DNA from 2 places in the Gordonia sp. 135 genome. Region 2 is predicted to be linked to the other one. Evidence: riboswitches for the same ligand, from Rfam matches in the RefSeq annotation. Region 2 holds a riboswitch; the other holds the start of a gene.
The links. Region 2 has a riboswitch for cobalamin ahead of GKZ92_RS08405 (CbtB domain-containing protein). Riboswitches for the same ligand answer to the same signal wherever they lie in the genome.

Region 1 (7,985 bases), 740 kb from region 2:
GCGTCGAATGACCGCCGCGATCACCTGTCGAGGTGTGTGCGCGTCGCGCGGGGGAGTGGAGGTCCTGCACGACGTCGACCTCGAGATCGGTTCCGGCACCTGGGTCTCCCTGGTGGGGCCCAACGGTTCGGGTAAGACGACGCTGCTGCACTCCCTCGCCGGGTTGGTGGCCTCGACCGGGCGGGTCGACGTCGCGGGCGTCGACCCGGGTCGTGCGCGCCGCCGCGAGATCGCCCGGGCCGTGGCGCTGATGCCGCAGCGGCCGATCGTCCCGGAGGGCACGTCGGTGCGGGAGCTCATCGGCCTCGGCCGCACCCCGCACATCGCCCGATTCGGCAGCGAGACCCGCTCGGACCGCGAGGTTGTCGACGACGTCATCGAGCGACTCGACCTCGAGGAGTTCGCGAACCGTTCCGCCTCGGCGCTGTCGGGCGGTGAGTTGCAGCGGGTGGTGCTCGCCCGGGCACTCGCCCAGCAGCCGCGCGTGTTGTTGCTCGACGAACCGACCAGCGCTCTCGACATCGGCCACCAGCAGCAGGTCCTCGACCTCGTCGACTCCATGCGGCAGGCCAGTGAGCTGACCGTGATCGCGGCGATGCACGACCTGACATCGGCGGCCCAGTACGGACAGCGCCTCGTGCTCCTCGACCGGGGACGTATCGTCGCCGACGGTACGCCCGAGGAGGTGCTCACCGCTGAACGACTCCGGGACGTCTACGCCGCGAAGGTCGAGGTGCTCGACCGCCGCGACGGCCCGGCCGTGCTGCCGGTGCGTGACCCGGGACCCGGAGAACGATGAAGGTCACGCTGCTCGGCACGGGTGCCGCCGACGGCTGGCCGAATGCGTTCTGCCGCTGTGATTCGTGTTCCGATGCGCGGCGCCGGCACGACTTCCGTGCCCAGACAGCCGCGCTCGTCGACAACGCGCTCATGCTCGACTTCGGATCGGACGCGCCCGGGTCGGCGGTGCGCCACGGTGCTTCGCTCGCCGACGTACGTCACGTCCTGATCACCCATGCGCACGCCGATCATCTTGCACCGCAGTCGTTGTTGTTCCGGTCGTGGGTCGACGGGGTCGGTGAACTCGAACTCATCGGTCCGGCCGATGCTCTCGATGTGTGTCGCCCGTGGGTGGGGCCCGACGCCGGCGTGCGGTTCACGCCGGTCGTCGCGGGTGACCAGGTGCGGGTGGGGGACCACGACGTGCGGGTGCTCCCGGCGCGCCACCAGGTCTTTCGCGACGGTGATGCGGTCTTGTACGACGTCACCGGTCCCGACGGTATGAGGCTGCTGTGGGCGACGGACACCGGTGTGTGGCCCGACGATTGGTTCGATGCGGTGACCGGGGCCGAGTTCGACGCGGTCTTCCTCGAGGAGACCTTCGGCGATCGTGAGGACCTGTCCGATGGGCATCTCGGGTTACCCGGGTTTGCGACGATGGTAGCGGCACTGCGTGGAGTGGGTGCCGTCGTCGACTCCACCGACGTCGTCGCAGTCCATCTGGGACACCACAATCCGCCGGTCGGCGTGCTCCGAGAGCGGCTTCGGGATCTCGGCGCGCGGCCGGGACGAGACGGGGAGGTGCTCGACTTGGGCGAGTCGGTCGGGCGGCGGATCTTCGTCACCGGAGGGGCGAGGTCGGGGAAGTCGCGGTATGCCGAAGGTCTGCTGGCCGGCGTCGACGACGTCGTCTATGTCGCCGCCGGCGGTCCGCGAGCCGGCGATCCCGACTGGGACCGACGCGTCGAACTCCATCGTGAACGACGCCCCGCATCGTGGACGACGATCGAGGACACGGAGGTGGCCGGTGTCCTACGATCCGCGCGTCACCCGGTCCTCGTCGACTGTCTCGGAACCTGGCTGGCCGCCCGGATCGATCACCACGATGCCTGGGAGAGCGGCGAACTCGATGCCGTGCGGTCCGACGTCGAGGACCTACTCGACGCCTGGCGGAGCTGCCCGGTGCCCGTCGTCGCGGTCAGCAACGAGGTCGGTAGCGGCGTCGTCCCGGCCACCGCGTCGGGCCGTCTCTTCCGCGACGAACTCGGCCGACTGAATGCCGAGATGGCCGACCGCGCCGACCAGGTCGTGATGATGGTCGCCGGTCAACCCCTGGTTGTGCGGTAGCCCGGTGCGGGTGAACAGGTGAACGGCGATGTCACTGGATGACGAACGTCCTGGAATCCCGGGCGCCCATCCCGGACATGTTCTCGTAGGCGGTGATCGTGAAGGTACCCGGCTTGTTGTAAAAGGGGTCGGTGAACGTGGCGCTGCCCTCGCAGACCGTCGCGTGGTACGTAGGAAGGCTCGTGCCCCGGAAGGTGATGTCGATTCGACAGGGTATGTCCCTGCCCTGGGCGCCGAAGACGCGCGCCGACCACTTCACCCTGGGTGCGAACGGTCTGCTGTAACGATTCGGGCCGAGTTCGCTGCCGAGAGAATTCTCCACCGACATCCTGATACTGGGGAGCACGCCGAGGAGGGGCGCCGACAGGCTTCCGGAGTCGTTGCCGGGCAACGGCAACCCGGGAGCGGCGGAAGCGGGCGACGTGATCATGGTGGCGGCGGCTGCCACGGTCAATGCGGCTATTCCCAATGTGCGTCTCATTTTCGAACTCCTACTCGAACCGAATGGTGCGGCGAAACGTATGTTGCGGCAGCAACGCCCTCGACCGACTGGAATCACGGTACGTGGACGATGTCCGATTTGCGTCATCTGGTCGAAGGTATTTCACCTCTGATAACAAACCGGCTGGATCATTCGCGCTCGTGGGGGTGCTCAGCCGAGCCAGTCGTTGCCGCCTAGTCCGAGTTGCCGGACGTCGAGGGTGGGCGTGATCCCCGACGCCGGCGCGAGGTCATGTGCCTCGAAAACCGACCGCAGTGTCTCGGCGGCGTCGATGTTGAGCGGGCTCGACACCCACATCGCGTAGGGGAGGTTCACGAAGCGGTTCTCGCGCACCGCCTTCAGATTGCGGCTGGCGGGGTTGGTGCGCAGAGCGTCGATCTTCTGCTCCACGGACTGGCCGGGATAGTCGACGAAGACGATCAGATCGGGGTCGGCGGTGGCGATCCGTTCCCAGCTCACCGCGGTCCAGGTGTCCTCGACATCCTCGGTCGCGTTGCGCGCGCCCGCCGCGTCGATGATGCCCTGCGGGCCACCGAAGGAGCCCGACGAGAAGATGGTGTCGGAGACGCTGTCGAAGACGAAGACCGTCGGTTTCGATGCCGGTTGCGGTGCAGCACGGAGTTTTTCGAGGCGGTCGGAGATGTCGTCGGCGACCGTCGCGCCCTGCTCGGGATTGCCGGCGATGGTGCCGATGTTGCGCAGGTCGGTGTCGAGCGCGACCCATGGGTCCATCGTGCCGCGCTGAGCCTGGCCGTCGACCTGACGGCACGCCTCCGACAGCTGATACACGTCGATCCCGTGGGAGGCCAGGATCTCCGGGGTGATGCCGCGGGACTCGCTCATGCCGTAGTTGTAGCCGGCGTAGAGGACCTGCGGTTTGGCGCCGACGATGTTCTCGAGGGTGGGCTGCTCGGTGGCGACCTCGTCGAGCGTGTCGACCTGTGGGCCGTATTCGAGTCGGAGAACGTCCTTGTCGCGGGCGAGCGCACTGACGGCGACGATCTTGTCTCTGGCGCCCGCCGCCAGCGCGATCGCGATCATCCCGCCGTCGTTGACGAACAGGCGATCGAGAGGCTGGTCGAAGGCGACCTCGGCGCCACAGTTGGTGACGGTGACGCGGTCGGTTGCGACGGCGCCGGACTCGGTGCCGCAGCCCGCTGCGATGCCCAGGACGACGGCGAGCGTGGCGTATCGGGTGATGTTGTGTCTCATCGATTTTCCTTGGTGGCGTAGACCTGCGGTGCAGGAGAGGTGGGGGAGTCGAGCAGCAGATGGGGGAGGCCGGTCTCGGGGTGTGGCACGACGGTGCCGGACACATCGAAGACCGACGCCAGCAGCGGCGGGGTCAGCACCTCGACCGGTGGGCCGTGTGCGGTGACGCCGCCGTCGGAAATGACGGCGACGGAGTCGAAGTGGCGGAGGACGAGGTCGAGGTCGTGCATCGCGGCGATCACAGTCGCCTCGAGGTCGTCGAGGACCTGCATCAACCGCAGTCGCCAGGCCGCGTCGAGATGATTCGTCGGCTCGTCGAGCACAAGGATCGGCGTCTGCTGTGCGATTGCGCGGGCGAGCACGACGCGGTGCCGTTCACCGCCGGACAGCTGCGTACACGAACGGTGTTCCCAACCGCCCAGTCCCACCTGCTCCAGCGCGGACCGGACGATCGCGTGGTCGTCGGAGTTACGTATGGCCCAGGCGGATCGGTACGGCGTGCGTCCCAGGCCCACCGCTTCGGCGACCGTGAGTTCGGCCGACGGGTGTTCATCCTGACCGACCACCGCGATCGACAGCGCGCGACGCCGAGCCGGAAGACGATCGAGATCGTCGTCGCCCAACCGGATTCGCCCCTCGGCCGGTTGTTCGAGACCGCACAGTGTCCGCAGCAACGTGGTCTTGCCCGCTCCGTTGGGTCCGACGATGGCGAGTCGGGTTCCGGCAGGGACGTCGAGATCCACCTCGCGCAGTATCGGGCGGCCACTTCGACGGCAACCGACGGCGTTCGCGCGCAGGGACATCGAGCGCTCCACGGCGCCCATCAGGCTTCGCCGCCGAACACGTACTGGCGCCGTCCCATCAGGAACAGGAAGATCGGTGCGCCGATCAGTCCGGTGACGATGCCCAGCGGCATCTCGCGAGGTGACGCGGCCACCCGTGAGATGACGTCGACCCACACCAGGAACAGTGCACCGCCGCAGACCGCTACGGGAATCATCGCGCGGTGCGTCGCACCGACGAGCAGGCGTGCCGCGTGCGGGACGATCAAGCCCACGAATCCGATTCCACCCGCGACTGAGACCAGAACGCCGACCAGGATTCCCTGGACCGCGAACAGCGCGTTTCGCATGGCGCGCACCGGAACCCCGAGGGATGTCGCGGTGTCGGTCCCGGCTGCGTAGGCGTCGAGCCAGGAGTGGATCGCGAGCATGGCGAGCACCGTGACCACGACGACAACCCCGGCGATCTGCACTTTCGCCCAGGTCGCGCCGGCGACGCTGCCCAACATCCAGAACATCACGTTGTCGGCGGCATGCGGGTCGGCCGCGGTGAAGACCAGCAGTGAGGACAGCGCCAGGAACGCCGACGACAGGACCACTCCGGAGAGGATCAGGCGTAGGGCGGTCAGTCCGCCCTGCGCCCGGGCGACGGCGTACACGGTGACCGAGGCCGCGAGGGCGCCGATCAGCGCGCCGCCGGACAACGCCCAGACACCCAGGGCGGCAAACGATCCTAGAGTGATGACCGCCGTCGCACCCACCGCGGCGCCGGCCGACACGCCCAGCAGGTACGGCTCGGCGAGCGGGTTGCGGACGAGGGCCTGCATGACGGCGCCGGCGAGCGCCAGACCGGCGCCGACGATCGCCGCGAGAACCGAACGCGGCAAACGGAGATCCCAGATGATCACGGAGTGGGCGGCGTCGAGCTCGTCGCCTCGCAGGCGCCCGGCGACGGTTCGCCAGACATCGCCGAGCGGGATGGTCTCGGCACCGAAAGCGGTGGCGATCGCGATGCTCACCAAGGTGAGCGCGAGAAGGATCAGGGCAAGGGGCAACGACGGGAGTCGCCGTACCGACATGGCGGTGGCGATCATCGTCGTGCCGTCGGGAGGACGGGACACGTGTGGAACTGCCTTTGGTCTGGGCATCTGTGCGCGAGACGCCGGGTGGACTCGACGAGAACGGCAGGTATTCGGACTCGGGTTCGTCCGAACCCGACGCCTTCCCGGGTTGCCCCAGTGGCCTGATGTCGGGTCCGTCCCCCATACCGCTGCGCGCCAGTCCTGGATTCGCACCAGGTTCCCTGGCACCCGCCTGTGCAGGTGCGACCGCTCTCACCGGTGAGGTTAGCAATACGGACACGGAGCTCTCACCGACCCGTCGCCAAGTCGTCGGGCGAGGGATGCCCGGAGGTCTTAGGCTGGGCGCTGACAGGCAACGGACAGGTGCGAATCGAACCGAGGCGAACGGTGATCCGATGGACGGACGACCCACGAAACTGGCGATCATCGGGGCGGGCGCGGTCGGCACCGCGATCGCCTACTCGGCGCTGATCCGCGGGGTCGCGCGCACGGTCGCGTTGCTGGACATCAAGGCCGCCAAGGTCACCGCCGAGGTGCTCGACCTGTCCCACGGTCTGGAGTTCGTACCGCGCGCCGACATCATCGGCTCCAACGACGTGTCGGTGTGCGCCGACGCCGACGTCGTCGTGTTCACCGCCGGAGCCAAGCAGAAGCCGGGGCAGTCCCGACTCGAATTGGCCGAGGCCACAATCGGTTTGACGCGCGCCATCCTGCCGGATGTGCTCGAGGTGGCACCGAACGCGATCTACCTGATGGTGACCAACCCGGTGGACGTCGTCACCCATGCGGCGCAGAAGATCACCGGCCTGCCGCCGAATCAGCTGTTCGGGTCGGGAACCGTGCTGGATTCGTCGCGGCTGCGGTTCCTCGTCGCGCAGCACTGCGGGGTAGCGGTGCAGAGTGTGCACTCGTATGTCGTCGGCGAGCACGGTGACAGCGAGATACCGCTGTGGTCGTCGGCGACGATCGGTGGCGTGCCGCTGACGTCGTGGACGCCGCTACCTGGGCGTCGGGAGATGGATGCCGTTGCACGGGAGCGTATCCGGGACGAGGTCGTGCACGCCGCCTACGCCATCATCGAGGGCAAGGGGGCCACCAACTACGCCATCGGCCTCGCCGCCACCCGTATCGTCGAAGCCGTTCTGAACGACGAACACCGGGTGCTCCCGGTGTCCACGGTCGCCTCCGGATTCCCCGGGCTCGATGATGTGTGTCTCTCCCTGCCGACCGTCGTCGACCGCGGTGGTGCGCAGACGCGCCTCGAGGTGCCGCTGTCGCCGGACGAGGAAGCCGGTCTGCTCGCCTCGGCGGAGACGCTACGCCGGATGCAGGCGCGATTCGGGTTGTAGGGGCAGGCACTGTCCATCGGGTGGACCAATCTCGGTGCTCGATGCCGGTGCGGCATCCTCGCCGGGGTAGTTTCACCTGGTCACATCGGTGGAAGAGAAGGTTCGACGATGAGTGGTTCGCGGAAGACGGTTCTGGGTTTTGTCGCTGCGGCGTCGATGGCGATCGCGCCGCTGATGGTGGCGGCACCTGCATCGGCGGCGACCGACTACGCCAACTGCGCGGCACTCAACGCCGACTACCCGCACGGCGTCGGCGAGCCCGGCGCCGTCGACTCGACCTCCGGCACGCCGGTTACGAACTTCACCGTCGACCAGGCCCTCTACGACGCCAACGACGAGAGCGACCGCGACAAGGACGGCATCGCCTGCGAGCAGAACTGACCCTTCGGTCACACACTGTGCGTGAGGGTCTCCGACCTGGCTTTTTCTGCTCGCCTGCAGTCCGATGGAACCGATCGGGCGCGCAGATAGTCTGAACTACATGCGCGACGACAAGCTGCTCACCCGGATCTCCGCCCTCCTGCGGCAGGCGGAGAACACCGACAACGAGCATGAGGCCGAGACGTTCATGCAGGCCGCACAACGCCTTGCCACGGCGTCGTCGATCGATCTCGCCGTGGCCCGCGCGCACGATCCGGCCGCGCGTAAGCAGGTCACCCCGATCTCGCGGCAGATCAAGATCGGCGAGCCGGGTAAGCGTGGCCTGCGCACCTACGTGCAATTGTTCGTGGCGATCACCATGGCCAACGACGTGACCGTCGACGTCGCGAGCAACTCGACCTTCGTCCTCGCCTACGGGTACGAGGCCGACATCGACGCCTGCGAGGCGCTCTACACGTCGCTGATCATCCAGATGGTCGCGGCGAGCGATGCCTATCTGCGGTCGGGGGCGTACAAGGGCGAGACCTTCGCGCGGGTCGTCACCAAGGGC
Region 2 (7,985 bases):
ACCGAGTTCGAGCGAGCTGGTCGCCACGACGCAGGACAGGCGACCGGCCTTGAGGTCGTCCTCGATCTGCGCGCGCTGCTCCTTGCTCACCGAACCGTGGTGTGCCCGCGCGAGGACCGCCTCGGCGCCGGAACTCGCCCCGCTGCCCATCACGAACGCGGGAGCCCCGCCCGCGACCGTCGGGTTGGCGGTGGGCTCGGGCGTGACACCCTGCCGCTCGGCGTGGATCTCGTTGAGCCGCGCGGTCAGCTTCTCGGCGAGCCGACGGGAGTTCGCGAACACGATCGTCGCCCGGTTGGCCTCGATCTGGTCGACGATCGACGCCTCCACGTACGGCCACAGCGAACCGGCCGTGGGGGAGAATGCGTCGTCGAGCTCGGCCGGGTCGGCGCCGTCCGGGCCGGGTGCCGGCGGGATGTTCGCCATGTCCTCGACCGGCACGTCGACGCGGAGATCGAAGGTCTTGTCGGCCTTGGGCTTGACGACCTGGCAGGGCGCCGAGCCGGACAGGTACCCGGCGACGACCTCGGGAGGCCGCACGGTCGCCGACAGGCCTATCCGTTGGGCGGGCTTCTCGAGCAGCTCGTCGAGGCGCTCGAGGGTCAGGGCCAGATGTGTGCCGCGTTTGGTGGCGGCGACCGCATGGACCTCGTCGACGATGATCGCCTCGACATTCGTGAGGCTCTCCCGGGCCGCGGAGGTCAGCATCAGGTAGAGCGACTCGGGCGTGGTGATCAGGATGTCGGGCGGGGTCTTCACCAGAGCGCGGCGGTCAGCGGCCGAGGTGTCGCCGGACCGGACACCGACCGTTATGTTCGGTTCGGGCAGGTCCAATTCCTGCGCCGCACGGGTGATCCCGGTGAGGGGCGCGCGTAGATTGCGCTCCACGTCGACGGCGAGCGCCTTCAGCGGCGAGATGTAGACGACCTTCGTGCCCGGACGGCGGGTGGCGGCGTCGGCGGCCAGCCGGTCGAGCGCCCAGAGGAATGCCGCGAGCGTCTTGCCGGACCCGGTCGGGGCGATGACCAGGGTGTTCGCGCCGTCGGCGATCGAGGTCCAGGCGCCTTTCTGGGCCGCGGTCGGCTTGGTGAACGCTCCGGTGAACCATCGCCGGGTGGGGGCGGTGAAGCGATCGAGAACCGAGGGGCGGGGCATCTCTCCACTATGTCTCACATGTGCGACAGGTCTGGGTATACAGTCGATACACGCCTGTACGGGGAATCCGGTGAGAATCCGGAGCGGTCGCGCCACTGTGAACGACAACGCCGGACGCGGTCGAGGATTTCGACGGCGCCTGGGGAAGACGTGAGTCAGGATGCCGTGCCGGCGCCAAAAGATCCGACACACTCACCGACGCGAGATCGGCGAAAGGACAATCCCATGACGTCTCCCCGTACGGCCGAAGCAGTCAAGTCACCCACCCGTGCGATTTCGGTACCGAACCTGTCGGTCGCGAGCGCAGCGCTCTGGCTGAGCCTCACGGTCCTCCTGGCCGGGCTCGCCTACTACTTCCTCGGCTACGACCAAGGTGTCGTGTCGGTCTTCGGGGAGAACACCTATGTGCACGAGTTCGTGCACGACTCCCGCCACTTCCTCGGCTTTCCCTGCCACTGAGCGTTCACCGCACTGCGTCGGCCTGACTCTCACAACGTAGGGACAAGTTCACATGGAGAAGAAACTCATCGGCGCAGGTCTGCTCTCGGGCCTGATCGCCGGCATCATCTCGTTCGTCTTCGCACGGTTCTACCTCGAACCCGTGGTGTCGAAGGCCGTCGACTACGAGGGTGAACGCTCGGAAGCCGAAGAGGCGCTGGCACATACGGTCGGCGGCCATTCGCACGGCGACGGCGGCGAGGTCTTCACCCGCGCCATGCAGGAGAATCTGGGCGCCGGCGTCGGAAACCTGGTGTTCGCCCTGTGCATGGGCGCGTTCTTCGGGGTCGCCTTCACCGTGCTGTGGAGTTACCTCGGCAACCGGTATCCGGCCACCGATGCCCGCGCGGTCGCCGGGGCGCTCGGCGCGATCGGTTTCGTCGCCGTCTTCGGTGTTCCGTTCTTCGCCTACCCGGCCAACCCGCCTGCGGTCGGGGACGACGACACGATCGGGGAACGGACGGGTGCATTCCTGACCGTCACGATCGCGTCGGTCGTGCTGATGATCGTGGCCGTCGCACTCGAGCTGTGGTTGCGGCCGAGGATCGGCGGACTGGTGTCGGCCGTCGTGGGCGGTGCCGCGTACGTGATCGCGGTCGGCGTCACCATCGCGCTGCTGCCGTCGTTCGACGAGGTGCCCGAGCCGGTGCGCACCGACGCCGGCCAGATCGTGTTCCCCGGCTTCCCGGCGGACGTCGTCGCCGACTTCCGCGTGTACACGATCACCAACCAGGTGATCCTCTGGACGGTGCTGACGGTGACCTTCGCGCTGATCCTCGGCGCGATGGCGCGGTCGAAGAGCTCCAGCACGTCGCCGACGGTCGACGCCGTGTAGAGCTGACCGCGCACTGCCATTCCTGTGCAGATCATCACCGCCGGGCGCACCGGTCCCAATCGATCGGTGCGCTTCGGCGGTGACGCGTCGCTGGACGACCGCGGCCGCCGTGACGTCGAAGCGCTCGCCGCGTCCCTCGTCGGGCCGGTGTCCTTCTGCGGGCCCGAGCCCGCGACACTCGAGAGCGCCCGGCTCCTGGGTGGTCGGGTCGAGGTCGACGACGCGCTTCGCACGCTCGATGTCGGGAACTGGGCGGGATCGGCGCCCGAGGACATCGATCCACGCGAGCTCGCGGCCTTCTTCACCGATCCGGCGGCCCGGCCCCATGGCGGCGAGAGTGTCGAGGCGTTCGTGCGACGGGTGCACGACTGGCGCGACCGCACGATCACCGTCGGGGCGTCGATCGTCGTGGCCATGCCCGTCGCGCAGGCACTTCTGTGCGACGACGCCACGGGATACTTCCGGTGCGAGGTCCGGCCGGCGGCCTGCTACCACTGGCCGCCCCTGAGAATTCGCCCTGAAGAAACAGAATCGGGCGGACGTACCTAGACATCGTGAGTGACTCCTGACACAGTTGAGTCGGCAAAACTGAAACGTGTTCGCCCCCGGCGGGCACTGTCTGGGGAGAGTGACGATGTTCGAGTGGTCCGATGAAGATCTGATGGTGCGGGATGCGCTGCGCGCGTTCATCGACAAGGAGATCCGGCCACATCTCGACGAGCTCGAGTCCGGCGTGCTGCCTCCGTACGACATCACCCGCAAGCTGCTGTCGACCTTCGGGGTCGACGCGATGGCCAAGGACGCGCTGGAAAAGGAACTCGAGGCAGAGGCCAACGGGGAGAAGAAGAAATCGTCCGGCGAGGGTGGTGGCATGGGCGGTTCGATGTTCATGATGGTCAACATCGAGCTTGCCGGTGTGTGCCTGGGCCTCGTCGCCTCGCTCGGTGTGAGCATGGGCCTGACCGCCTCGACGATCCGGGGCAAGGGCACGCTCGCCCAGAAGAAGCGCTGGCTGCCCGAGCTGGTCACCATGGAGAAGGTCGGCGCCTGGGCGATCACCGAACCCGATTCGGGCTCCGACGCTCTCGGCGGCATGAAGACCACCGTCCGCCGCGACGGTGACGACTACATCCTGAACGGCCAGAAGACGTTCATCACCAACGGCCCGTACGCCGACACCATCGTCGTGTTCGCGAAGCTCGACGACGGCAGCGGCACCCCCATGCGTGACCGCAAGGTGCTGTCCTTCGTCCTCGACAAGGGGATGCCGGGCCTGACGCAGGGCAAGCCGTTCAAGAAGATGGGCATGATGAGCTCGCCGACCGGTGAGCTGTTCTTCGACAACGTCCGGGTCGGCAAGGACCGTCTGCTCGGCGAGACCGAGGACACCGGTGAGGATTCGCGCGGCTCCGAAGGCGCCAAGGCTGGGTTCACCGCCGAACGCGTCGGCATCGCCGCGCTCTCGCTGGGCATCATCAACGAGGCACAACGACTGTCGATCGACTACGCCAAGACGCGCAAGCTGTGGGGTCAGGAGATCGCCCAGTTCCAGCTCATCCAGCTCAAGCTCGCCGAGATGGAGATCGCCCGGATCAACGTGCAGAACATGCTCTTCAGCGCGATCGAGCGCGGCAAGGCGGGTAAGCCGCTGAGCCTGTCGGAGGCGTCGGCGATGAAGCTCTACTCGTCGAAGGCCGCCACCGATGTCGCGATGGAGGCCGTCCAGCTCTTCGGCGGCAACGGCTACATGGCCGAGTACCGCGTCGAGCAGCTCGCGCGAGATGCCAAGTCGCTCATGATCTACGCCGGCAGCAACGAGATCCAGGTGACCCACGTCGCCAAGGGGCTGCTGCGCGGCTGATGCACCGGGAGAGGTGACGGCCCCGGCAGCTCTGCCGGGGCCGTTTTTTCACGGCCCGATTGCGGACCGGCGCAATTCTGGGCCCGGTTCGGCGCATTCGGATGTGACCGTGCGCCCGGCGGTCGACAATGCGACGTGACTCGCCCAGTCCTTCGAGGAAAGAGGTGGCGATGTCAGCAGGTGGGTACCGCGCGTATCCGGTGGCGACGAAGCTCGTTTCCGGTCGCATTCGTCAAATCGGGCAAATCGTAGGTTTCCGGTATTTCTCTTCGTGTCTGGAGTTCGGGACCTCGCTGTGCTGCCCATGCCGTTCCGCGATGGTGAGGTGAACGATGGGTGGGAAGAAGCACCGGGAGATGTCTCCCGAACTGTCAGCGACCGGAGAGCTGGTCGGTGGTCGACCGGACGGGTCCGCCGGTCCGATGTCGGACAAGGCATACCGGAAGGCGCTCAAACCCCTGCATGCCGAACTGGTGGCGATGCAGGAATGGGTCAGGTCGTCGGGGGCCAAGGTGTGCGTGGTCTTCGAGGGTCGGGACACGGCGGGCAAGGGGGGTGTCATCAAGGCGATCACGGCGCGGGTGAGCCCGCGAGTGTTCCGCACCGTCGCGCTGCCCGTCCCGTCCGAACGTGAGAAGTCGCAGCTGTATCTCCAGCGGTATGTACCGCACCTTCCGGCAGCGGGTGAGGTCGTCATCTTCGACCGGAGTTGGTACAACCGTGCCGGGATCGAGCGTGTGCTCGGATTCTGTACGGAGGAACAGGTCCACCAGTTCCTGGAATACACCCCGAGTGTCGAGCGGGCGATGGTCGAGTCGGGGATCATCCTCCTGAAGTACTGGCTCGAGGTCAGCCAGGAGCAGCAGAACCAGCGCCTGCAGAGTCGCATCGACGATCCGCGCAAGACCTGGAAGCTGTCGAAGACCGATCTCGAATCCTACAGCCGTTGGTACGACTTCTCCCGGGCTCGCGACGAGATGTTCCGCTACACCGACACCGGTTGGGCACCTTGGTATGTCACCTCCAACGACGACAAAAAGCGCGGTCGGCTCAACGTGATCAGCCATCTCCTCGGTCAGGTGCCCTACGACCCGTTGGAACGTCCGGAGGTCACGTTGCCGAAGCGGCAGAAGGCGCACGGCTACCGACAGCCGGACCAGGCGCTGCACTGGATTCCCACTCCCTACTAGGAGCGGTGACATGACCGGTGATCAGTGCGTCGCCGTCGCACCGCGGCGGGCACGCGCATGAGCGGCGTCGCCGCGTTGTGGCGCCTTCCAGGGCTCGCGACGGCCCGGAGCTACAAACGCGAGTGGCTTCGTACAGACGTCACCGCCGGGCTGGTGCTGACCGCGCTCCTGATCCCTGCCGGGATGGGTTACGCCGAAGCCGCCGGGCTGCCCGCGTATGCGGGGCTGTGGGCGACGATCGTGCCGCTGACGGCTTACGCCGTGGTCGGACCGTCGAAGATCCTTGTGCTCGGCCCGGATTCGTCGCTCGCGCCGCTGATCGCCGCAGCGGTGCTGCCGCTGGCCGCCGTCGGTGACCCGGAGGACGCTCTGGCACTCGCCGGGATCCTCGCCGTACTGGTCGGGGCGATTCTCGTCCTGGGTGGATTCCTCCGGCTCGGCTTCGTCACCGAACTCCTCTCCAAGCCGCTGAGACTCGGGTACCTCAACGCGATCGCGCTCATCGTCGTCATCGGACAGCTGCCCAAGCTGTTGGGCTTCTCGGTCGACGCCTCGGGTCTGTTCGAGGAGGTCGGCGAGATCGTCACCTCGGTGCTGGACGGAAAGACCGACACGGTTGCCGCCGCGATGGGATTCGCCGGTCTCGTCGTGATCGTCGCGTTCCGGCGGTGGCTCGCACGGGTACCGGGTGTCCTCGTCGCCGTGGTCGGTTCGATCGTGGTGACGGCCGTGCTCGGGCTCGACGACGACATCGGCATGGTCGGCGCCCTGCCGGCAGGTCTGCCCCTTCCGCAGTACGGCGGGACCGATTGGAATGACGTGCTCTCGCTTCTCGGGCCGGCCGCGGGAATCGCGCTCATCGCCTTCGCCGACTCCGGCGTGCTCTCACGGACATTCGCCGCCCGGCGCGGTGAGGATGTCGACGGGAGTACGGAGATGAAGGCGATCGGCACGGCCAACATCGCCTCCGGCCTGTTCGGCGGATTCCCCATCTCCGCCAGCGGTTCACGTACGCCGGTCGCCGAACAGGCCGGCGCACGCACGCAACTCGCGGGAGCGGTCGGGGCGGCCGCGGTGCTGGTCTTCGTCCTCGTGGCTCCCGGCGTCACCGCCTATCTACCCGACGCCACGCTGGCGGCGGTCGTGATCGTCGCGGCGACCGCGCTCATCGACATATCCGGCATGGTCCGGATCTGGCGGTTGAGCAAGCTCGAATTCGGTTTGGCGGCAGCCGCTTTCGTCGGCGTCGCGCTCGTGGGTGTGCTCGAGGGCATCCTGGTCGCGATCGGGTTGTCCTTCGTGGCCGTGGTGGCGAGGGCCTGGCAGCCCTATCGTACGGAGCTGGTGGAGCTGGAGGGAACGGGCTTTCTCGATGTCACCCGGCATCCGGAGGGACACCGGATTCCCGGGCTCGTGCTGGTCCGCTTTGACGCACCGCTGTTCTTCGCCAACGGCAAGATCTTCGCCGCGCACGTCCGGGATGTGGTGGCGTACAGCGAGCCACCGGTCAAGTGGGTCGTCGTCGCAGCCGAACCGATCACCGGTCTCGACACCACCGCCGTCGACGAGCTCATCGATCTCGACCGTGCACTCGAATCGTCCTCGATCCGTCTGGTGTTCGCGGAGCTGAAGGGACCGGTGAAGGACAAACTCATCCGCTTCGTCGTCGACGGCCGGTTCGACGAGGACCGGTTCTTCCCGACGGTCGAGTCGGCTGTCGAGGCATATCGGAGCGTCCAATCGCCGCCCGGGTCGGCCCCCGACTCAACCCCTGACCGCTCCGGGCCGGAGTAGATTCCACAGTCGGACCCAGTCCAGTTGCGGTGGTGCGACGCGGATCTCCGGGCGCTCGCGTGGAACACGGACCCGCAGTGCCGCGGGGGAGATGGTGCAGCGCACCGGTGTCCGGAGTCGCACCGACTCGCCGTCGATGCCGACCGGGATCTCCGCGGCGTCGGCCTCGACGACGACCTCGGTCGCCGTCCGCTGTACGAGTCCCTGTCCGTGGCCGCGTCGGAGCAGCCCCACCGCCTGCCGGGTGTCGGCGACCGACACCGTCACCACACCGAGCAGGCCGGAATCGATGCGCGTGCGCCGCCCCAGGCCGGCCACGTCATTCGTGGCGTAGGGGCCGTTGCTCACCAGGATCGCCTGCGGCCCGGTCACGGTGTCGTCGCCGATGCGGGCGCGCAGGCCGGTGCCGGTGACGCCGCCGAGGAGGTCCGGCAGCATCCGCAGGACCGTCCGGGTCTTGTCGTCCCGGTACTGCGGACTCTGCACGACCTCTGCGTAGACGCCGAACGACGCGTTGTTGACGAATGGATGCCCGTTGATCCAGCCGAGGTCGACATGCACCTCGACCCCGTCGTGGAGGGCGTCCAGGCAGCGTGCGGGGTCCTTCCGGTCCAGCCCGAGGTCGAGGGCGAAGTGGTTACGTGTGCCGGCG

Region 1: another riboswitch for cobalamin. It lies ahead of GKZ92_RS05020 (FecCD family ABC transporter permease); the one in region 2 lies ahead of GKZ92_RS08405 (CbtB domain-containing protein).

The regions. Positions count from the first base shown of each region.
Region 1 is NZ_CP046257.1:1,089,353-1,097,337, forward strand. It holds gene GKZ92_RS04990 (FecCD family ABC transporter permease) at 1-11, shown strand, start outside; gene GKZ92_RS04995 (ABC transporter ATP-binding protein) at 8-799, shown strand; gene GKZ92_RS05000 (bifunctional adenosylcobinamide kinase/adenosylcobinamide-phosphate guanylyltransferase) at 796-2,127, shown strand; gene GKZ92_RS05005 (hypothetical protein) at 2,159-2,608, opposite strand; gene GKZ92_RS05010 (ABC transporter substrate-binding protein) at 2,780-3,841, opposite strand; gene GKZ92_RS05015 (ABC transporter ATP-binding protein) at 3,838-4,665, opposite strand; gene GKZ92_RS05020 (FecCD family ABC transporter permease) at 4,665-5,717, opposite strand; cobalamin riboswitch at 5,790-5,971, opposite strand; gene GKZ92_RS05025 (L-lactate dehydrogenase) at 6,101-7,054, shown strand; gene GKZ92_RS05030 (excalibur calcium-binding domain-containing protein) at 7,163-7,435, shown strand; gene GKZ92_RS05035 (DUF2786 domain-containing protein) at 7,536-7,985, shown strand, end outside.
Region 2 is NZ_CP046257.1:1,829,701-1,837,685, forward strand. It holds gene GKZ92_RS08400 (ATP-dependent helicase) at 1-1,155, opposite strand, end outside; cobalamin riboswitch at 1,165-1,342, shown strand; gene GKZ92_RS08405 (CbtB domain-containing protein) at 1,381-1,614, shown strand; gene GKZ92_RS08410 (CbtA family protein) at 1,667-2,488, shown strand; gene GKZ92_RS08415 (histidine phosphatase family protein) at 2,513-3,037, shown strand; gene GKZ92_RS08420 (acyl-CoA dehydrogenase family protein) at 3,123-4,349, shown strand; gene ppk2 (polyphosphate kinase 2) at 4,682-5,539, shown strand; gene GKZ92_RS08430 (SulP family inorganic anion transporter) at 5,597-7,333, shown strand; gene GKZ92_RS08435 (diacylglycerol/lipid kinase family protein) at 7,304-7,985, opposite strand, start outside.